DNA from 2 places in the Rhizobium sp. WSM1328 genome. Region 2 is predicted to be linked to the other one. Evidence: predicted binding sites of a transcription regulator. Region 2 holds the regulator's gene; the other holds the start of a gene.
The links. Region 2 encodes PhoB, which activates phosphate uptake and scavenging genes when phosphate is short. Its sites were predicted from a motif close to TGTCATNNANCTGTCAT; they were not measured.

Region 1: a site for PhoB is predicted at 6,291-6,307, ahead of AC2444_RS20525 (DUF2794 domain-containing protein). Genes of this name have one in related genera too.

What each region holds. Positions count from the first base shown of each region.
Region 1 covers NZ_CM172788.1:4,117,404-4,125,613, forward strand. The annotation lists gene thpR (RNA 2',3'-cyclic phosphodiesterase) at 1-251, opposite strand, end outside; gene AC2444_RS20500 (arylesterase) at 320-964, opposite strand; gene AC2444_RS20505 (ABC transporter ATP-binding protein) at 1,036-1,743, shown strand; gene AC2444_RS20510 (ABC transporter permease) at 1,740-4,283, shown strand; gene AC2444_RS20515 (Bax inhibitor-1/YccA family protein) at 4,464-5,192, shown strand; gene AC2444_RS20520 (GNAT family N-acetyltransferase) at 5,303-5,860, shown strand; gene AC2444_RS20525 (DUF2794 domain-containing protein) at 5,867-6,268, opposite strand; gene AC2444_RS20530 (DUF1223 domain-containing protein) at 6,584-7,324, opposite strand; gene acnA (aconitate hydratase AcnA) at 7,559-8,210, opposite strand, start outside.
Region 2 covers NZ_CM172788.1:176,783-184,992, reverse strand. The annotation lists gene AC2444_RS00935 (aspartate aminotransferase family protein) at 1-860, opposite strand, end outside; gene AC2444_RS00930 (GcrA family cell cycle regulator) at 1,281-1,814, shown strand; gene phoB (phosphate regulon transcriptional regulator PhoB) at 2,057-2,740, opposite strand; gene phoU (phosphate signaling complex protein PhoU) at 2,875-3,588, opposite strand; gene pstB (phosphate ABC transporter ATP-binding protein PstB) at 3,633-4,448, opposite strand; gene pstA (phosphate ABC transporter permease PstA) at 4,465-5,787, opposite strand; gene pstC (phosphate ABC transporter permease subunit PstC) at 5,784-7,265, opposite strand; gene AC2444_RS00900 (substrate-binding domain-containing protein) at 7,436-8,210, opposite strand, start outside.

The DNA of each region.
Region 1 (8,210 bases), 820 kb from region 2:
ACCGAATGCGGTTTCTTCGAACCGAAGGAACCGATGCCTTCAAGCCGGAACTGGAATTCCGGCCGGTCGATCCGGTCGAGGCGTTCAACGATTTCATCGGCCGTGCGGCCGTCGACATCACCGATGAAGCGCAGGGTGATGTGGTAATTCTCCACATCGATCCATCGTGCTCCGGGGAGGCCACCGCGCAGCAATGAAAGACTCATCGCCGCATTGCGCGGAATTTCGAGGGCGGTAAACAGTCTCGGCATCACGAGCACTCCCCGAATCTTTTGCAGGTGCTCACACGGAATCATGCAATCAATAACCGCGCAAGCCCCTATTTCTTCACAGAAGAAATCGTTTCGACGAAATTTGTGACAGCAGGCTCCATCTTTTCGACCATGACGTCGACACCTTTCGTATTTGGATGCATGCCGTCGTCGAGCTTCAACCCAGCCTCCAGTGCGACGCCGTCGAGGAAGAAGGCATAGAGTGGAAGCCCATGTTTTTCCGAGAGCTTCTGATAGATCGGGTTGAATCGTGCGGCATAATCCGCTCCCATGTTCGGCGGCGCTATGATACCGGCGAGCAGTACGGCAATCCCACGCTCCTTTAGCCGGGTAATCATCTGATCGAGATTCTTCGCGCTCTCCTCTGGCGGGATGCCGCGCAACGCGTCATTGGCGCCAAGCTCGAGAATGACCCCATCGGTGCCGTCGGGTACCGACCAGTCGATGCGCGCAAGGCCCCCTGTCGTCGTGTCGCCGGAGACCCCGGCATTGGCGATGGCGACGTCGAGGCCCTTCGCTTTCAGGGCCGCCTGCAGCTTTTCCGGAAAGCCGTCGCCGGGCGGCAACTGATAGCCCGCCATCAAACTGTCCCCAAAACCGACGAGATTGATTGTCCGGGCATCGGCCGCAGTGGCAAGGATCAGCGCGACGGCGATGACGGTGAATTGAAGGGCGGCAACTTTAAATCTCATTCCAGCTTCCCTAGATTGGCGAAGTGCCGTTATGCGGCCATTCGATTACGGACTTATATAGGCGATTTCTGTTGGCAAAAACCATTATCGAGTTGAAGGGCGCCGATCTGACCCTCGGCAGCGCAGCCGCCTCCGTCCATGTGCTGAAGGGCATCGATCTCGATATCACTGCCGGCGAATCCGTCGGCATCGTCGGCCCTTCCGGTTCCGGCAAATCCACCCTGCTGATGGTGCTTGCCGGGTTGGAAAAACTCGACAGTGGTGAGATCAACATCAACGATACGCCGCTCCATAGCCTCAGCGAGGACCAGGTCGCCGATTTCCGCGGCCGCAACATCGGCATCGTCTTCCAGTCCTTCCACTTGATCGCCAACATGACGGCGCTGGAAAACGTCGCCGTGCCGCTCGAACTCGCCAATGTCAGCAACGCCTTCGAGATCGCTCATCGCGAGCTGAAGTCGGTCGGCCTCGGCGAACGGCTGAACCACTATCCCGGCCAGCTTTCCGGCGGCGAACAGCAGCGCGTGGCGATCGCCAGGGCGCTCGCCCCCTCGCCCGCCCTGCTGATCGCCGACGAGCCGACCGGCAATCTCGATACCGAGACAGGCCGCCAGATCGCCGACCTTCTGTTCTCCAAGCAGGCCGAACGCGGCACGACCCTGCTTCTCGTCACCCACGACGTCTCGCTCGCAAACCGATGCTCGCGCCAGATTCGCGTCCGCTCCGGCAGGATCGAAGGCGACAGCGCCGCCCGCCGCAGCGAAGCGGCGATCGCATGAGGATAATCACCCCACGCGTCTCGCTCGCTTTTCGCCTGGCGCTGCGCGAGCTGCGCGGCGGCATCCGCGGCTTCTACATCTTCCTTGCCTGCATCGCGCTCGGCACCGGCGCCATTGCCGCCGTCAACTCCGTTTCGCAGTCGATCACCGATACGATCGCCTCGCAGGGGCAGGAACTGTTGGCAGGCGACGTCCGCTTCGAACTCAACAACCGCGAAGCCACGCCTGAGGAATTGGGTTTCCTCGAAGGCCTCGGCACCGTTTCGGTGTCAACCGGCCTGCGCTCGATGGCCCGCAAGCCCGACGGTTCCGATCAGGCGCTGGTCGAGGTCAAGGCTGTCGATGACGCTTACCCGCTCTACGGCAAGTTCGTGGCCGAGCCGGACTATTCGCTTGCAGCCCTGCTTTCGGGCCAAGGCGGCACCTATGGTGCGGTCGCAGCGCCACTGCTTCTCGATCGGCTCGGGCTTGCGGTGGGCGACGAATTGCTGCTCGGCAACGTCAAGCTCAGCATCACCGGCACGGTGAAAACCGAGCCGGATGCACTGTCGGAAGGTTTTGGCTTTGCGCCGCGCCTGCTTGTCAGCCGCCAGGCGCTCCAAGCCTCCGGACTGATCCAGACCGGAAGCCTGGTCGAACATGCCTATAAGATCCGGCTGGGCGACAAGGGCGCGATGTCGGGCATCCAGGCGCGCGCCTCGAAGGAATTCCCCTCCGCCGGCTGGGCGATCCGCACCAGCGACCGTGCCGCGCCCTCGCTCACCGAAAACATCACCCGCTTCTCGCAGTTCCTGACGCTGGTCGGCCTCACCGCACTGATCGTCGGTGGCGTCGGTGTCGCCAATGCGGTGCGCGCCTTCCTCGATTCCAAGCGCACCACCATCGCCACCTTCAAATGCCTCGGCGCCCCGGCGCAGGTCGTCGTTCTGATCTATCTCTTCCAGATCGCCATCATCGCTCTCGGCGGCATCCTGATCGGCCTCGTCATCGGCGCCCTGTCGCCGATGCTTGCCGCGCAGTTCCTGGCGCAATTCCTGCCGGTCTCGACCGTGCCGACGCTCTACCCCGGCGCCCTGCTGCTCGCCACGTTCTTCGGCATCCTGACGACGCTCGCCTTCGCCATCCTGCCGCTCGGCCACGCCCGCGAAGTGCCGGCGACCGCACTGTTCCGCGAGCAGGGCTTCGAGGCCCGCCACCTGCCCTCCTGGCCCTACATCCTGCTTGCCGCCCTATTCATGGCCGCCCTTGCCGGGCTTGCCATCCTCACCGCCTATGACCGCTTCATCGCTGTCGTCTTCGTTGGCGCGATCGTCTTCGCCTTCGTCGTCCTGCGCCTCGTCGCCGCGCTGATCGCCTGGCTCGCGCGCCGCAGCCCGCGCGTCAATTCGCCGGCACTGCGGCTTGCGATCGGCAATATCCACCGCCCCGGCGCACTGACGCCCTCAGTCGTGCTCTCGCTCGGCCTTGGCCTGGCATTGCTGGTGACCCTGACCCTGATCGACGGGAACCTGCGCCGGCAGCTGACCGGCCGCATGAACGAGGGTGCGCCGAACTTCTTCTTCGTCGATATCCAGAGCGCCGAGGTCGGCGCCTTCCGCGATCTCGTCCAGGGCCAGGCGCCGCAGGGCAAGCTCGTCGAAGTGCCGATGCTGCGCGGCCGGATCATCGCCTTCAACGGCGAGGACGTCACCAAGATGAACGTGCCGGCCGCCGGCCGCTGGGTGCTGAACGGCGATCGCGGCATCACCTATGCCGAAACCCTGCCTGACAACGCCGCCCTCACCGAAGGCAAATGGTGGGACAAGGATTACAGCGGCGAGCCACTCGTCTCTTTCTCCTCGGAAGAGGCACATGAGCTCGGCCTCAAGATCGGCGATAAAGTCACCGTCAACGTGCTCGGCCGCAACATCACGGCGAAAATCGCTAATCTGCGCCGCGTCGAGTGGGAATCGCTGTCGATCAATTTCGTCATGGTCTTCTCGCCGAATACCTTCCGCGGCGCCCCGCATGCGTGGCTGGCGACCCTGACCGATCCCTCTTCGACACCGGCCGAAGATGCGGCGATCCTGAAAACCGTCACCAACACCTATCCGACGATCACCAGTGTGCGCGTCAAGGACGCGATCGATATCGTCAACCAGCTGGTCGCACAGCTCGCGACCGCGATCCGCGCTGCGGCCTCCGTCGCCCTTTTCGCTTCCATCCTCGTCCTTGCCGGCGCGCTTGCCGCCGGAAACCGGGCGCGCACCCACGACGCGGTGGTGCTGAAGACGCTCGGCGCCACGCGCGCCATGCTGATCCGCGCCTTCAGCTACGAATATCTAATCCTCGGCCTCGCGACTGCGATCTTCGCGCTGATCGCCGGCAGCGTCGCCGCCTGGTTCATCGTCGCCCGCATCATGCGTCTGCCCTCGACCTTTCTGCCCGACGTCGCGGGACTGACGCTTGTCACCGCGCTCGTCCTGACCGTCGGCATCGGCCTGATCGGCACCTGGCGCATCCTCGGGCAGAAGGCGGCACCCGTCTTGCGCGAGCTTTGACCGGGCAGCGGCACCCAAACCCTTCACCTTACGGCGATTTAACCGATCGAGCCTTTGCAAGCCTCTTGTTTGCAAAGGGCGAAAGCCTCATATTATCCGCAGGCATGCTGGAGCTCCGCAGCGGCGCCCGGGTCGAAAACCCCGACACCGTATTTCCATCGGAGCTTGTAAGAGGAAACTATGGCTGATCTTCGTAACTATCAAAGCCGCGCTCAGACCGGCGAGATGATTGATCAAGGCCTGCGCGCTTATATGCTCAAGGTCTACAACCTGATGGCGCTGGGTCTGGCGATCACCGGTGTGGCCGCATATCTGTCGTTCCAATTCGCCTTCGCCAATGGTGAGCTGACCGCTTTCGGTCAGGCGATCTATGTAAGCCCGCTGAAGTGGGTTGTCATTCTGGCGCCGCTGGCTCTGGTGTTCTTCCTGAGCTTCCGGATCAATACGATGACGGTGGCCGCCGCCCAGACGACCTTTGCGGTCTACGCCGCGCTCGTCGGCCTGTCGCTCTCGTCGATCTTCCTGATCTACACGGGTCAGAGCGTCGTTCAGACCTTCTTCGTCACCGCCGCCTCGTTCGGCGCGCTGTCGCTTTACGGCTACACGACAAAGCGTAATCTGTCGGCGATGGGCTCGTTCCTGATGATGGGTCTTTTCGGCCTGATCATCGCCTCGATCGTCAACATCTTCCTGGCGTCGTCCGCCGTGCAGTTCGCGATCTCGGTACTCGGCGTACTGATCTTCGCAGGCCTCACGGCCTACGATACGCAGCGGATCAAGGAATTGTACCTGGAAGCCGATGACGTCGCCGTGGCCGGCCGCAAGGCGATCATGGGTGCGCTGACGCTCTATCTCGACTTCATCAACCTCTTCATGTTCCTGCTGCAGTTCATGGGCAACCGTAAATAAGCAGGGCAGACTGAGATCGAAAAGGCGGCTTCGGCCGCCTTTTTTGTTGCGCAGGCTTTCACGGAATGGTTTTAGAAAGCCCCTGCCGCCCTTATGGATATGCTGCTGAAATGTCCTTCCTCCTGCGCGATGCTTCGAACGCCGATATTCCCGCCATTGCCGATATCTATCGCGAATCGGTCCTGAACGGCGTCGCGAGCTATGAGATCGTCCCGCCCTCCGAGGCCGAGATGGCGCAACGTTTTGCGGCCATCGTCGGCCAGCAATATCCCTATATCGCAGCCATCGGCACGGACGGGGCCTTGCTCGGCTACGCCTACGCCTCGGCCTTCCGCACGCGTCCTGCCTATCGCTGGCTGGTCGAGGATTCGATTTATCTGGCGCCGCAAGCCCGCGGCCGCGGCATCGGCAAGGCGCTGCTCGCCGAACTGATCATCCGTTGCACCACCCTCGGCTTTCGTCAGATGGCAGCCGTCATCGGCGGCGCCAGCCCCGCCTCGATCGCGCTTCATCGCACGGCCGGCTTCGAGGAGGTTGGTCTGATGAAGGGCACCGGCTACAAACACGGCCGCTGGCTGGATACGATGTTCATGCAGCGCGCCCTCGGTGAGGGTATGAGCGCAGATCCGGACCCGTCGACCTATCCCGGCACGCTGTTTAACGGCTGATATGGTTTACTTGTCGACGAGCTTCAGGGCCTTGTCGAAGACCTTCAGCACCTGGTTCAGCTCGTGACCGCGCTTCAGGATCGTGCCGTTGACGCTGATCACGCAATAGGCGCCCTGCTTGGCGGCGAGCTTCGGGTTTTTCTCGATGCGGAAGAGCGGCATTTCACCGGAACGCTTGAAAACGGAAAAGACCGCCCTGTCCTTCAGGTGATCGATGGCGTAGTCGCGCCATTCACCATCACCGACCATCCGACCGTAGATCCAGAGGATCGCGTCCAGTTCGCGCCGGTGGAAGGTCACCGGAAGCGGGTCCTTGCTTTGCTTGTATTCCCTGAGATCGACGACGACTGAGGAACTGTGGTCGACGGAACGGCTTTCGCCGTGTCGCAAATCCGGCTGATCTGTCATCAGTCTCACAAGGCCTCCACATATGACAGGAGAGTGACAGTTTGCCCGAGCTGCCGCAAATTGCAAGAGTGCCGGCTGTCACATTCAGCCGCACTACAGCGCCGCGCGTCTCTCGGGCAAGGGCGCTGGGCAGGCCAACGCTTTCTCCGCAGCGCCGCATTTCAGTCAAAACAGCGCCTCATTTGCAGGAGATTTATGAGCTCCAGTTTGGCGCCAGCGCGCCAAAGGGCCCGGCGGAGCGTATCGACCTTAACCCCAGCCCCGAATACGCTCGGCCGGGCCGCCCCAGCATTTCATCCGCAGCCGGATGAAATTTCAGATATTTTTGCCAGCCATCACCACGGTCGCGCCAAGGATCGCAGCCGGATCGCCGTCTGCGGTTGCCGATTGAAGCAGAATCGCGCAGCCCTCGAGCTGCGGCCGCTGCAGCACGCTGGCCGGCAGCGTCAGACTGGTCGCCTTGCCGTCCCACATGCCGACGGTTTCGACATTGGTGACGCTGTGGAGATAGGAGATCTTCTGGCCGCTGTTCTCGCCCTTTTCGACGTCGATGGTCTTTTCCTTGTCGAAATAGACCATCACGACATTGGCTTTGCCCTGTCCCGCGCCGATCTTGATCTCCAGCTCATCGCCGCGCATCGCGGCACTGATCGGAACGGTCAGCCCATTGCCTTCGCTGCTATAGGTGTCGATCTGGCTGTTGATGCCATTGAGATCGGCGCCGGCCAGATGGCCGCGTCCATTGACGATCGCCTGCGGCGTGTAGACGTTGCTGCGGCCCATTGTCTTGGCATAGCCATACTGCCGCTCGGTATTTTCCTTGGAACTCAGCGTATCGGCCCAACCGAGATAGTTCCAGTAATCGACATGATAGGCGAGCGCGATGACATCGCCCTGGTTCACCAGCTTGCGGAAAGCGGCATCAGCAGGAGGACAGGAGGAGCAGCCCTGCGCCGTGAAGAGTTCGACGACACCTTTCGGTGTGCCGTCTTCGGCCTGCAACGGGCCCGAGAGAACAACGCCGGCGATCAGCGGAATCAAAAAACGGGGGGACATTCACCTGCACCTCTTTTTCAGCGCCGACGGCATGTTGGAACCGGAGGCCCTGACATATGAACGTACGAATAATCCTTCCGGGTTCAAACGAAAAGTCACGAACGGGTGAGACGTAGCTAGACGGGAACTTGCGTAAAACAAATCATCGTGAGCCCCGTTTAAAGACTGTCGCCGCAAAGAAAAACCGCCGGAAACTGCTCTCCGGCGGCCATTATCATGTGAGTGTCTTAAAAATCAGGCAGCGAGGTCGCGCAGAACCGTCTGCAGGATGCCGCCATTGTTGAGGTAGACTACCTCGTCGAGCGTATCGACGCGCGACAGCAGCGGAACCTCCTTCACGGTGCCGTCGCCATAGGTGATCCTGGCGATCTTCTTCTCGCGTGGCTTGATCTTTTCCAGACCTTCGATGGTGACGAGTTCGTCGCCCTTGAGGCCGAGGCTCTGCCAGGTCGTGCCCTCTTCGAAGACGAAGGGGATGATGCCCATGCCGACCAGGTTCGAGCGATGGATGCGCTCGAAGGATTGGGCGACCACCGCCTTGACGCCGAGCAGGTTGGTGCCCTTGGCAGCCCAGTCGCGGGAGGAGCCATTGCCATATTCGACACCGGCGAAGATGACGAGCGGCACGCCTTCCTGCTTGTACTGCATCGCGGCGTCGTAGATCGAGGTCTCTTCCTTCGACGGGTAATGGATGGTGTAGCCACCTTCCTTGCCGTTCGGGCCGAGCATGTGGTTGCGGATGCGGATATTGGCGAAGGTGCCGCGCATCATCACTTCATGGTTGCCGCGGCGCGTGCCGTACTGGTTGAAGTCGGCAACGGCGACGTCGTGGTCGATGAGGTAGGCGCCGGCCGGCGATGCCGCCTTGATCGAACCGGCGGGCGAG
Region 2 (8,210 bases):
GCGCTGCCGACGGCCATGGCAAGCGGATTGCCGCCATAGGTCGAGCCATGCGTACCGGCCTTCATGCCGGAGGCGGCCTCTGATGTGGCAAGGCAGGCGCCGAGCGGGAAACCGCCGCCGATGCCCTTGGCGACAGCCATGATGTCGGGGGTGACGCCCGACCATTCATGGGCGAAGAGCTTGCCGGTGCGGCCGACGCCGGTCTGGACTTCGTCGAGGATCAACAGCAGGCCGTTCTCGTCGCAGAGCTGGCGAAGCGCCTTCATGAACTCAGGCGTGGCAGGACGGACGCCGCCCTCGCCCTGCACCGGCTCGATGAGGATGCCAGCCGTGGCATCGGTGATCGCGGCGCGGACCGCTTCGATGTCGCCGAAAGCCACCTGATCGAAACCCGGCGCCTTGGGGCCGAAACCTTCGAGATATTTTTCCTGGCCACCGGCGGCGATCGTCGCCAGCGTCCGTCCGTGGAAGGCGCCTTCGAAGGTGATGATATGGAAGCGCTCGGGATGGCCCTTGGAAAACTGGTAGCGGCGCGCCGTCTTGATCGCGCATTCGAGCGCCTCGGCGCCCGAATTGGTGAAGAACACCTTGTCGGCGAAGGTAGCGTCCGTCAGCCGTTTTGCCAGACGCTCCTGGCCGGGGATCTCATAGATGTTCGACAGGTGCCAGACCTTGTCTGCCTGCTCCTTCAGTGCGCCGACCACATGCGGATTGCTGTGGCCGACGGAGGTGACGGCGACGCCGGCGCCGAAATCGAGATATCGCTCGCCAGTTTCGGTGATCAGCCATACGCCCTCGCCTCGCTCGAACCGCAGCGGGGCACGAGAATAGGTGTCATAAAGCGGCGCGGCTTCAGCCATGGCGCGATCTCCATCAAAGTTGCCGGGCAATGACTCCGGCTAAGGAAACCAGGCCCGAAAAATCAAAAATGCCGCCTTGCGGCGGCGAGTGGCACTATTTCCTTTTCGCGCTGCAATGTCAACAAAACGGCGCCCTTAGCGTATGCAGCACAGGTGTACAGCGGCATTTTCAGTCTTCAACAGGCATTATTGCAGAAATGCCACGCAGGGACAGCAAGTTGGGGAAAACTACGAATTCGATTCATCCGGATTCATGCGACTCTTGTCACGGAGTCAGGCTCACACTAGGTTAAAGATCAATTACTAGACTGCATGCGGCGGAACTAGTCACCAAAATTGATCAAGCGTTTCTTGTTTCGGAGCTCCCGGGACAACGGTGAGGGATTCTGCCATCACCAACGCAAAAGGTGGAGACAGGGCATGAACTGGACAGACGAGCGGGTCGAGAAACTCAAGAAGCTTTGGGCCGAAGGACTGAGCGCGAGCCAGATCGCGGCACAACTTGGCGGTGTCAGCCGAAACGCGGTCATCGGTAAAGTGCACCGGCTGTGCCTTCCCGGCCGTGCCAAGGCCGGCGGCACCAACACCGCGGCGCGAACGCCGAAGCGCAATACATCGGCGCCGCGCGCGCCGAACTTCGCCTCTCGCATCACCACCCGCACCGTCACCCGCCAGCAGGGCGCGACGATGCTGAAGGAAGAGATCGAGATCGAAACGATCGAGGAAATGGAATACGTGCCGAGAGGCAATGTGGTGGTGCCGATTTCCCGCCGCCTCGGCCTGACGGAACTGACCGAACGCACCTGCAAGTGGCCGGTCGGCGATCCGCTGAAGGATGACTTCCATTTCTGCGGCTGCGAGTCCCCCGACAATTCGCCCTATTGCGGTTATCACCAGAAGCTTGCCTACCAGCCGGTGAATGAACGCCGCCGGGCAGCGGCGCGGGCCAGCTGAACGGGCTGACCATCGTTAGAATGCAGAAAACGGGCCGAGTGGCCCGTTTTTTTATGCGCGGATGGAAGCTCAGGTTTCCCTCCGTCATGCTCGGCCTTGTGCCGAGCATCTGATCACCTCAACTACTTGAGGGAAAAAACTTTATTTTCAAATACTTCATTTGGCGTGCGCAGATCCTCGGCACAAGGCCGAGGATGACGTCGCGGGTTTTGCCAGGGCTCAGCAGGCTCAGATGAAAGCCCTCAGGCTTCCATCGAATAACCGGCGCCGCGGACGGTGCGGATGACGTCCTGCATGTTGGAGAAATTCAGCGCCTTGCGCAGGCGGCCGACATGGACGTCGACGGTGCGCTCGTCGACATAGATATCGTGGCCCCAGACACCATCCAACAGCTGTGAGCGGGAGAAGACCCGGCCCGGCGACGACATCAGGAATTCCAGCAGGCGGAATTCGGTGGGGCCGAGGCGGACTTCGCGGGTCTTGCGATGGACGCGATGGGTCTCACGGTCGAGCTCGATGTCACCGCATTTCAGCACCGTCGACAGCACCTCGGGACGGGCGCGACGCAGCATCGCCTTGACGCGGGCAACGAGTTCGGGGGTCGAAAAGGGCTTGACGACATAATCGTCGGCGCCCGTCGACAATCCGCGGACACGCTCGCTCTCTTCGCCGCGCGCCGTCAGCATGATGATCGGCAGACGCTCGGTCTCCGGCCGCATGCGCAGGCGCCGGCAGAGCTCGATGCCGGAGACGCCGGGCAGCATCCAATCAAGGATGAGAAGATCGGGCGTGCGCTCCTGAAGCCGCATTTCGGCTTCGTCGCCACGAAGGATGGTATCGACCTCGAAGCCTTCCGCTTCGAGATTGTAGCGAAGAAGCACGCTGAGGGCTTCCTCGTCTTCAACAACTGCAACTCTCGGGATCATGCGTGTCGGTCTCCTCGCGCATAATCCTTAAACCAGGGTGATTTAAGCAATGCATCCTGCGCAAATTTAAAAATTGGCTGCGACCTCTTTGCGCGCCCGGACGGGCGCGCACGCAAGCGGCGGGGTGTGGGCAGTTATTCGGTGACCGCGCCGACGGTGTTGGCGCTGTCGTCCTTCGGCCGATCGCCTTCCGGCTGCGCGCCTGTCGTCATGTAATAGATCGTCTCGGCGATGTTGGTGGCGTGGTCGCCGATGCGCTCGATGTTCTTGGCGCAGAAGAGAAGATGCGTGCAGCTGGTGATGTTGCGCGGATCTTCCATCATGTAGGTCAGGAGCTCGCGGAACAGCGAGGTGTACATCGCGTCGATCTCGTTGTCGCGTTCGCGGATCGCATTCGCCTTGTCGGCGGAACGATTGGTGTAGACGTCGAGCACTTCCTTGAGCTGGACGAGCGCCAGCTCGGACAGATGCTCGAGGCCGCGGGCGAGCTTGCGGGGAACGCCGGTGCTTTGGACGGCGATGACGCGCTTGGCAGTGTTCTTGCCGAGGTCGCCGACGCGTTCGAGATCGGCGGCGATGCGGATCGAACCCATGATTTCGCGCAGGTCCGCGGCCATCGGCTGGCGGCGGGCGATGGTGACGATCGCCTTGTCGCCGATTTCGCGTTCGGCGTGATCGAGGATCACATCGTCGGAGATGACCTTCTGCGCCAGCGCGGTATCGCCGTTGACGAGCGCCCGTACGGCTTCGGCGACCATCTGCTCGGCCAGGCCGCCCATTTCGGAAATCCGCCTGGACAGGAACTTCAGATCATCATCATAGGCAGAATAAATATGTGTCGATGCCATGGGGCTTTATCCTCGAATAACGGAAAGGCTTGGTGACGCCAAAATCAGCCGAAGCGACCCATGATATAGTCCTGGGTGCGCGGATCGTCGGGATTGGTGAACATCTTGTCGGTGTCGTTCTCCTCGACGAGATTGCCGAGGTGGAACATGGCGGTGCGCTGCGAAACACGCGCGGCCTGCTGCATGGAATGGGTGACGATGACGATCGTGTAGTTCTCGCGCAGCTCGTGGATCAGCTCCTCGACCTTGGCGGTGGCGATCGGGTCGAGCGCCGAGCAGGGCTCGTCCATCAGGATGACTTCCGGGCTGACGGCGACGGCACGGGCAATGCAGAGGCGCTGCTGCTGACCGCCCGACAGGCCGGTGCCGGATTCGTGCACGCGGTCCTTGACCTCGTTCCAGAGACCGGCGCGCTGCAGGCTGGTCTCGACGATCTGGTCGAGATCGGCCTTCGACTTGGCAAGGCCATGGATGCGCGGGCCATAGGAGACGTTTTCATAGATCGTCTTCGGGAACGGGTTCGGCTTCTGGAAGACCATGCCGACGCGGGCACGAAGTTCGACGACGTCGATATCGGGATCATAGATATCGTCGGTATCCAGCGTGATCTTGCCGGTGACGCGGCAGCCGTCGATCGTGTCGTTCATGCGGTTGAGGCTACGCAGGAAGGTCGACTTGCCGCAGCCGGACGGGCCGATCAGGGCGGTTACGGTGTTTTCGCGGATGTTCAGGTTCACATCGAATAGCGCGCGCTTTTCGCCGTAGTAAACCGAGACATCCTTTCCGATCATCTTATACGGGACGTTGCTCATCTTGTGATCCAGCGCCTTTTCAACTGCAGCTTCCGTCAACATGTTCATGATCTTGTAACTCCGTTTACCAGCGGCGCTCGAAGCGACGACGCAAGAGGATGGCGCCCATGTTCATGACGATCAGGAACAGGAGCAGGACGATGATGGCACCCGAAGTACGCTCAACGAAGGCACGTTCGGCCTCGTTGGCCCACATATAGACCTGTACGGGCAGAGCCGTCGAGGGATCGAGCGGTGTCGTCGGCGCGTTGGCGACGAAGGCGACCATGCCGATCAGAAGCAGCGGCGCGGTTTCGCCGAGCGCATGCGCCAGGCCGATGATCGTGCCGGTGAGGATGCCGGGCATGGCGAGCGGCAGAACATGGTGGAACACCATCTGCATCTTCGAAGCGCCGAGGCCGAGGGCCGCGGCGCGGATCGACGGCGGCACGGCGCGAAGGGCGGCGCGCGTCGCGATGATGATCGTCGGCAGGGTCATCAGCGTCAGCACCAGGCCGCCGACCAGCGAGGCCGAGCGCGGCAGGCCGATGAAGTTGATGAAGACGGAAAGACCGAGCAGACCGTAGACGATCGAGGGGACCGCAGCGAGGTTGTTGATGTTGACCTCGATCAGGTCCGTCAGCTTGTTCTTCGGTGCGAACTCCTCGAGATAGATCGAGGCGGCGACGCCGATCGGCAGAGCAAGCACGAGGACGATCAGCATCAGGTAGAGCGAGCCGATCAGGGCGACGCCCAGGCCCGCGGCCTCCGGACGGCTGGAATTGCCGTTGACGAAGAGGCCGGTATTGAACTGCTTGTGGAGAGCGCCGCTCGCCTTCAACTCGTTCATCCAGCCGACCTGCTTGTCGTTGACCTTGCGGTTCTTCTCATCGACCGACAGATCGATCTGGCCCTTGTTGGCGCTGTCGACATTGGCGTCGGCAAGCACCGTGACATTGACCGTCTTGCCGATGATGGACGGATCGGCGACGACCATGTCGCGCAGCTGGACCGGCGCACCCTTGGAGAGCATGGCGGATGCATCGCGCACATCGGGACGGCTCGCGGCATTGACGTTCAGCTGCTTGACGATCGCGTCGCGCAGGAGAACCGGATAATTGGCGGCGATCAACACCGAAGGGTCGGTCGCACGCTTGTTGTTCGGGTCGATCGTCTTCTCGGAGAATTCGATCGGCAGGGTGATCGCCGTCTGCTGGAAGGCGGTATAGCCCTTGCCGATCACCGTCCACAGCAGGATGAACAGGAAGACGAGACCGAAGGTGATGGCGGCGATGCCATAGGCCTGGAACCGGCGCTCGGCGGCATAGCGGCGCTTGATGCCGATATCGCGGCGCACCGGCGCCTTGGAAACGGTGACGCCTGATGTGGGAGAAACAATATCCGTCATTCGTACTGCTCCCGGTATTTGCGCACGATGTAGAGCGCATAGATATTGAGGCAAAGCGTGATGCAGAACAGGGTGATGCCAAGGGCGAAGGCAACCAGCGTCTGCGGCGAGGTGAACTCAAGGTCGCCGGTCAGCTGGTTGACGATCTTGACGGTCACCGTCGTCATCGGCTCGAAGGGGTTGATCTGGATGCGGGCGGCGACACCGGCGGCCAGCACGACGATCATGGTTTCGCCGATGGCGCGCGAGGCGGTCATCAGCAAGGCGCCGACAATGCCGGGAAGAGCGGCCGGCAAAACCACTTTCTTGATGGTTTCGGAGCGTGTGGCACCAAGACCGAGCGAACCGTCACGCAAGGTCCGCGGCACGGCGGTGATGATGTCGTCCGACAGCGAGGAGACGTAAGGGATCAGCATGATGCCCATGACGATGCCGGCCGTCAGAACGCTCTGCGCCTGGATGAAGTTGCTGTAGTTGCCGGACAGAAGGCCGCTGATCTGGGCAGAGAAATCGCGCAGGAACGGGCCGACGGTGACGAGCGCGAAGAAGCCGTAGACGATCGTCGGAATGCCGGCGAGCACTTCGAGGAGCGGTTTGGCGACGCCGCGCAGCTTCGGCGAGGCGTATTCGGCCATGTAGATGGCGGCAAAGAGGCCGACCGGCACGGCGACCAGCATGGCGACCAGACCGATATAGATCGTGCCGAGCAGCAGCGGGATCAAGCCGAACTGGCCGAAGGACGAGCTGCCGGCGCCGGCAAAGCGTGGATCCCAGACGGTGCCGAAGAAGAAGTCCATGGCGGGAACGGCCGCAAAGAAGCGGGCGGCTTCCGACAGCATGGAGAAGACGATGCCGATCGTCGTCAGGATGGCGATCGAGGAGGCAAGCAGCAGGCCCCAGAGCATGACGCGCTCGACCCGGTTGCGGGCGCGGAAGCGCGGAGCGATGGAACGCAGCGCATAGAAGGCGCCGGCAACGGCGAGAGCGAAGACGATCGCCGTCATGGCGATGCGGCTCGTCATGCTCATCGCGTTGAGCTTTTTGGCGGCGTCGAGCATGTAAGGCAGCGGCTGGCTGGCAAGCGGCACGCCCTTTTCGAGGAGCTTGGCCTGCAGGGCAGCCGGATCGTTGGCGACCGCGGCAGTTTCATCCGAGGTCAGCATCGTCATGCCGCGGGCAACCGTCGCCACCGTCGAATAGCCGAGATCCTGCTCGACTGCGGCTTGCGCTTTGATGTCGTCGGGGAAAGCACCGCGAACCGAGGACTGGATGATGCCGGGGCTGATGGAGAGCCAGAGGCAGAGGACGAGCAGGGCGGGAAGAACTGCCCAGATCGCCGCATAGGCGCCGTAATAGACCGGCCGTGAATGCAATGCGGAGGATCGGCCTCCGGCAAGCGCCGTGGCACGAATGCGCGCGACCAGATAGGCGGCGGCACCGATCACCACAAGGCACAAAAGTATGATGGATGTGCTCATTCGTTACGTCCCCAGGCCCATAGCCCCCAAAAAGCCCGGCAGCTTCATCAGCCTGCCTTCAGCTTCCAATCATGGAGAAGGAATTCCAACCCTGCAGCTCCAGAACCGCTGGCGCGCAGGGACATAAGCAACGCCGGCGCGGGCCAAGAAGGACCGCGCCGGCAAAATGATTACATGGACTTGCCTGCTTCGACGTCCTTGCGGATTGCGTCGCGCTCTGCGTCCGGAGCGGCAACGAGGCCGTATTCGACGAGCGGGCTGTCGGGGCCGATCATCTGGTCGGATACGAAGAAGTTGACGTATTCCTTCAGGCCCGGAACAGCGCCGAGATGTGCCTTCTTGACGTAGAAGAACAGCGGGCGGGAAACCGGGTAGGTGCCGTTGGCGATCGTTTCGGTGGACGGAACGATACCGCTCATGCTCGCAACTTTGAGCTTGTCGGCATTGTTTTCATAGAAGGAAAGGCCGAATACGCCGACGCCGGTCTTATTGGCGGCGATGCGTGCGAGGGTTTCCGGATAGTCGCCGTCGATGTCAACGGCAACGCCGTCCTTGCGGACTGCGACGCAGGCCTTGCCCTGGGCAGCCTTGTCGGCGATTTCCTTGGCGATGACGTCAGTTGCGCCCGAAGCCTTGCAGCCGGCGGCGAGAACGTTCTGTTCGAAAACTTCGCGGGTGCCGTGCTTTTCGCCCGGGATGTAGGCAGCGATATCAACAGCCGGAAGCTTCGGGTTGACTTCCGACCACTTCTTGTAAGGGTTGGCGACGAGCTTGCCGTCGACGACGACCTGGGCTGCGAGGGCCTTGTAGATGTCGGCAGGAACGTAGGCGACGTCAGGGTTGGAAGCGTCGGTTGCGAAGACGATGCCGTCGTAGCCGATCTTGACTTCCTGGATGTCGGTTACGCCGGCAGCCTTGCAGGCTTCGGCTTCGTTCTTGTTGATC